Regions from separate parts of the Aeribacillus sp. FSL M8-0254 genome, predicted to be linked through region 1. Evidence: a T-box and tRNA genes for the amino acid it is inferred to sense, from the RefSeq annotation. Region 1 holds a T-box; the other holds one or more tRNA genes.
The links. A T-box is a leader RNA that pairs with one kind of tRNA and senses whether it is charged. The one in region 1 lies ahead of alaS (alanine--tRNA ligase), so its partner is inferred to be a tRNA-Ala.
Positions count from the first base shown of each region.

Region 2: it has a tRNA-Ala gene. The T-box ahead of alaS (alanine--tRNA ligase) is inferred to sense a tRNA for this amino acid. The anticodon was not compared.

Region 1 covers NZ_JBBOZY010000001.1:2,704,504-2,707,641, reverse strand. The annotation lists gene NSQ44_RS13175 (AI-2E family transporter) at 1-843, shown strand, start outside; T-box leader at 893-1,099, shown strand; gene alaS (alanine--tRNA ligase) at 1,172-3,138, shown strand, end outside.
Region 2 covers NZ_JBBOZY010000001.1:10,568-13,705, reverse strand. The annotation lists rRNA gene NSQ44_RS00055 (23S ribosomal RNA) at 1-1,588, opposite strand, end outside; tRNA gene NSQ44_RS00050 (tRNA-Ala) at 1,766-1,841, opposite strand; tRNA gene NSQ44_RS00045 (tRNA-Ile) at 1,858-1,934, opposite strand; rRNA gene NSQ44_RS00040 (16S ribosomal RNA) at 2,071-3,138, opposite strand, start outside.

The DNA.
Region 1 (3,138 bases):
ATTCTCATCATCTATTTTATTTTTTTCGGAGGAGTCGGTTTTAGCTTTTATAAAGGTGTCCCAATTTTTGTTGAACAAATGAAAGACCTTTCCGAAAATATCCCTATGTTTACAAAATATTACCAAAGCTGGACAGATAAAATTCATGACGGAACAACCAATTTACCTGGAGAAATTCATCATCGAATTGAATCTTTTATTGCTGGAATGGAAACATCCGTCGCTGCCTTTCTTGAACGGATGCTTTCAAGCATGAAGTCAATTATTGATTATGCTGTTATTATTGGTGTCATTCCCTTTCTCGTTTTTTATATGTTGAAAGATTATGAGAAAATGAAAAAGGCCATTTGGTACTTCACCCCGAAGAAATGGAGACGTGAAGGGAGACGTTTTTTAGAAAACGTCGATGAGTCGCTCGGAAGTTATTTACGGGGGCAACTATTTGTTTGTTTTCTGATCGGGCTTTCGGCTTCGATTTTGTTTTGGCTGTTTAAAATTAAATATCCGTTAATTTTAGGGACGATTATCGGAATGACCAATATTATTCCTTATTTCGGTCCATTTATCGGTGCGGTTCCTGCTTTGATGGTCGCTGCGACGCTCTCCATTAACAAAATAATTGTAGTGCTTTTCATCATTTTTGGGCTGCAATTTATTGAAAGTAATATTCTTGGCCCTTTCATCGTTGGGAAAAGCCTGCATATGCATCCGATGGTGATTATTATGGCGCTCTTGGCGGGCGGAGAAATCGGCGGAGTGATCGGTTTAATTTTAGCTGTGCCTTTTATCACTGTTCTGAAAGAGATATTGCTGCATATCATCCTTCTGAGGAAAGCGCATTGACAAGCGATTTTTCGTTGTCTATAATTCGTGATAGACATGGAATAAGTGCATGAAAGCGATGACGAATCGAGTATGTTGCAGTCCATCTTAAAAGAGAGGGGCTTCCGAGGCTGAAAGAAGCTCTAGATGAAGGGCAACAGAACGCTAATTCTGAGTGCAGGCAAAACCTGACGAAAATGCCACGTTACGGCAAATGAAGGTGATGAGCAATTGGCTCATAATCAGGGTGGTACCGCGAGTAACTCTCGTCCCTGTGTAAATCAGAGCATTTACATAGGCGAGAGTTTTTATTTTGCGAGAAAAATGAAGACATTTTAGGAGGAATGCCATGAAAAAGCTCACTTCAGCACAAGTTCGTCAAATGTTTTTAGATTTTTTTAAGGAAAAAGGACATTCGGTTGAACCGAGCGCTTCTTTAATTCCGGTTGATGATCCGTCACTATTGTGGATCAACAGCGGTGTCGCAACATTGAAAAAATATTTTGACGGAAGGGTTGTTCCTGAAAATCCGAGAATTACTAACGCACAAAAATCAATCCGAACAAACGATATTGAAAATGTCGGAAAAACAGCGCGCCATCATACATTTTTCGAAATGCTCGGAAATTTCTCAATCGGCGACTATTTTAAAGAAGAGGCGATTGAATGGGCATGGGAATTTTTAACAAGCGAAAAATGGATTGGCTTCGACCCAAATAGATTATCAGTTACTATTCATCCGGAAGATGAAGAGGCGTATGACATTTGGAAAAATAAAATCGGGTTGCCGGAAGAACGAATTATCCGTTTGGAAGGGAATTTCTGGGATATTGGTGAAGGGCCAAGCGGACCAAATACTGAAATATTTTATGATCGTGGAGAAGAATTTGGAAACGATCCAAATGATCCGGAACTTTATCCCGGCGGTGAAAACGAACGCTATTTGGAAGTTTGGAATCTTGTTTTTTCTCAATTTAATCATAATCCTGATGGAACTTACACTCCGCTACCGAAAAAGAATATTGATACAGGCATGGGCTTAGAGCGAATGGTTTCTGTCATTCAAAATGCGCCGACCAACTTTGACACAGATCTCTTTTTACCGATCATTCAAGCTACCGAAAAGATTTCAGGGGAAGCTTATCGAACCGACAAAGAGAAAGATGTCGCTTTTAAAGTGATTGCCGACCATATCCGCACGGTTACATTTGCTGTTGCAGACGGCGCGCTACCTTCTAATGAAGGCAGAGGGTATGTACTTCGCCGTCTTATCCGCAGAGCGGTTCGGTATGCAAAAACGATCAACATAGACCGCCCGTTTATGTATGAATTAGTTCCGGTTGTAGCGGAAATTATGAACGATTACTATCCGGAAGTAAAAGAAAAAGCATCCTTTGTTCAAAAGGTAATTAAAAATGAGGAAGAGCGTTTCCATGAGACTCTCCATGAAGGGCTTGCCATTTTAGCGGATGTAATCAAAAAGCAGAAAGAACAGGGTAGCCGAATAATTCCAGGCGAAGATGTGTTTCGGCTTTACGACACATATGGTTTTCCAGTGGAATTGACGGAGGAATACGCACAAGATGAAGGCATGGAGCTGGATTATGAAGGCTTTGAACGAGAAATGGAGCATCAAAAAGAACGTGCAAGAAAAGCCAGACAGGATGTCGACTCGATGCAAGTGCAAAGCGGAATTCTTGTGGAATTAAAAGAGGAAAGCAAATTTGTCGGCTACAATACCCTTGAAGCAAATGCACGGGTGCTTGTGATCATAAAAGATGGGGAATTAGTCGATCAAGCCGAGAGCGGGGAAGAGGTCCAAATTATATTGGACGAGACGCCTTTTTATGCTGAAAGCGGAGGTCAAATTGCAGACAAAGGAATCATCAAAAATGATGATGTGGTCTTAAACGTAAAAGATGTGCAAAAAGCGCCGAACGGCCAACACTTGCACCGGGCTGTCATCGAAAAAGGCGTTTTGACAAAAGGAGCAGCAGTTTACGCTTCCGTTTGTGCAGAGTCTAGAAAATCCATCGTGAAAAATCATACAGCGACACATTTGCTGCACCAAGCGCTGAAGGACGTGCTGGGCGTACATGTCAACCAAGCTGGATCGCTTGTTGCTTCCGACCGTCTCCGTTTTGACTTTTCACATTTTGGACAAGTTTCAACAGAAGAGCTGGAAGAAATTGAGCGAATTGTAAATGAGAAAATTTGGGAAAGTATTCCAGTCTCTATCGAGCACATGCCTCTTGACGAAGCGAAAGCGATGGGCGCGATGGCTTTATTTGGAGAAAAATACGGAAAAATTGTTCG
Region 2 (3,138 bases), 2.7 Mb from region 1:
CTTCCTTTCCCTCGCCATCACAGTTCAGCCTTCCGGCAAGCGGATTTGCCTGCTTGCCAGCCTAACTGCTTGGACGCGCACATCCAGCCGCGCGCTTGCCCTATCCTCCTGCGTCCCCCCATTGCTCAAACGGTGAGGAGGTGGTACAGGAATATCAACCTGTTGTCCATCACCTACGCCTTTCGGCCTCGGCTTAGGTCCCGACTAACCCTGAGCGGACGAGCCTTCCTCAGGAAACCTTAGGCTTTCGGCGGAGGGGATTCTCACCCCTCTTTCGCTACTCATACCGGCATTCTCACTTCTAAGCGCTCCACCGGTCCTTCCGGTCCGGCTTCGATGCCCTTAGAACGCTCTCCTACCGCTGACACCAACGGTGTCAACCCGCAGCTTCGGTGATACGTTTAGCCCCGGTACATTTTCGGCGCAGAGCCACTCGACCAGTGAGCTATTACGCACTCTTTAAATGGTGGCTGCTTCTAAGCCAACATCCTGGTTGTCTAAGCAGCTCCACATCCTTTTCCACTTAACGTATACTTTGGGACCTTAGCTGGCGGTCTGGGCTGTTTCCCTTTTGACCACGGATCTTATCACTCGCAGTCTGACTCCCAAGGATAAGTCATTGGCATTCGGAGTTTGACTGAATTCGGTAACCCGATGGGGGCCCCTCGTCCAATCAGTGCTCTACCTCCAAGACTCTTCCCTTGAGGCTAGCCCTAAAGCTATTTCGGAGAGAACCAGCTATCTCCAAGTTCGATTGGCATTTCACCCCTACCCACACCTCATCCCCGCACTTTTCAACGTGCGTGGGTTCGGGCCTCCAGCAAGTGTTACCTTGCCTTCACCCTGGACATGGGTAGATCACCTGGTTTCGGGTCTGCGACCTCGTACTATTTCGCCCTCTTCAGACTCGCTTTCGCTGCGGCTCCGCCTTTCGGCTTAACCTTGCACGAAATCGCAACTCGCCGGTTCATTCTACAAAAGGCACGCCATCACCCGTTAATGGGCTCTGACTACTTGTAGGCACACGGTTTCAGGTTCTCTTTCACTCCCCTCCCGGGGTGCTTTTCACCTTTCCCTCACGGTACTGGTTCACTATCGGTCACTAGGGAGTATTTAGCCTTGGGAGATGGTCCTCCCTGCTTCCGACGGGATTTCACGTGTCCCGCCGTACTCAGGATCCACTCGGGAGGGAACGGAGTTTCGACTACAGGGTTGTTACCTTCTCTGACGGGCCTTTCCAGACCTCTTCGTCTACCCCGTTCCTTTGTCACTCCTTAATCGAGTGTCCTACAACCCCAAGAGGCACGCCTCTTGGTTTGGGCTGTTCCCGTTTCGCTCGCCGCTACTCAGGGAATCGCTGTTGCTTTCTCTTCCTCCGGGTACTTAGATGTTTCAGTTCCCCGGGTTGCCCTCCATACCCTATGGATTCAGGTATGGATACTGCCCCATTACGGACAGTGGGTTCCCCCATTCGGACATCTCCGGATCGACGCTTACTTACAGCTCCCCGAAGCATTTCGGTGTTTGTCCCGTCCTTCATCGGCTCCTAGTGCCAAGGCATCCACCGTGCGCCCTTTCTAACTTAACCGTTTCTTCCTAACATGAGCGATCTATTCGTGAATGTCTTTCCGTTATCCAGTTTTCAAAGAACAATGCTTTTTCTTTCAATGAGCTCCCTTGCTGCTTGAGTTGCTTTTAGCCGAACATCCGATCCTTCGAATGGGCTCTCGCATAGGAGCAATGCTTCCAATATTCATCAAACTTATGGTGGAGCCTAGCGGGATCGAACCGCTGACCTCCTGCGTGCAAAGCAGGCGCTCTCCCAGCTGAGCTAAGGCCCCAGGATGGTCTTATTTATGGTGGGCCTGAGTGGACTTGAACCACCGACCTCACGCTTATCAGGCGTGCGCTCTAACCGGCTGAGCTACAGGCCCATCCTGTATTTTTTATTCAGCTTCTATTCGCTGGGAAATCGACTTTGCGAATTCACCAGCAAACGGGGAAGGATGTGATCCTTCAAAACTAAACAAAACGGAAAAGCGCACCCTATTTCAATGTATATATCCTTAGAAAGGAGGTGATCCAGCCGCACCTTCCGATACGGCTACCTTGTTACGACTTCACCCCAATCATTTGTCCCACCTTCGGCGGCTGGCTCCCGTAAGGGTTACCCCACCGACTTCGGGTGTTACAAACTCTCGTGGTGTGACGGGCGGTGTGTACAAGACCCGGGAACGTATTCACCGCGGCATGCTGATCCGCGATTACTAGCGATTCCGGCTTCATGCAGGCGAGTTGCAGCCTGCAATCCGAACTGAGAGTGGTTTTTTGGGATTCGCTCCACCTCGCGGTTTCGCTGCCCTTTGTACCACCCATTGTAGCACGTGTGTAGCCCAGGTCATAAGGGGCATGATGATTTGACGTCATCCCCACCTTCCTCCGACTTTTAGCCGGCAGTCACCTTAGAGTGCCCAACTGAATGCTGGCAACTAAGGTCAAGGGTTGCGCTCGTTGCGGGACTTAACCCAACATCTCACGACACGAGCTGACGACAACCATGCACCACCTGTCACCCTGTCCCCGAAAGGGGAACGCCCTATCTCTAGGGTTGTCAGGGGATGTCAAGACCTGGTAAGGTTCTTCGCGTTGCTTCGAATTAAACCACATGCTCCACCGCTTGTGCGGGTCCCCGTCAATTCCTTTGAGTTTCAGCCTTGCGGCCGTACTCCCCAGGCGGAGTGCTTAATGCGTTTGCTGCAGCACTAAAGGGTGGATACCCTCTAACACTTAGCACTCATCGTTTACGGCGTGGACTACCAGGGTATCTAATCCTGTTCGCTCCCCACGCTTTCGCGCCTCAGCGTCAGTTACAGGCCAGAGAGCCGCCTTCGCCACTGGTGTTCCTCCACATCTCTACGCATTTCACCGCTACACGTGGAATTCCGCTCCCCTCTCCTGCACTCAAGTTCCCCAGTTTCCAATGGCCGCTCGCGGTTGAGCCGCGAGATTTCACATCAGACTTAAGGAACCGCCTGCGCGCGCTTTACGCCCAATAATTCCGGACAACGCTTGCCACCTACGTATTACCGCGGCTGCTGGCACGTAGTTAGCCGTGGCTTCCTCGTCAGGTACCGTCAA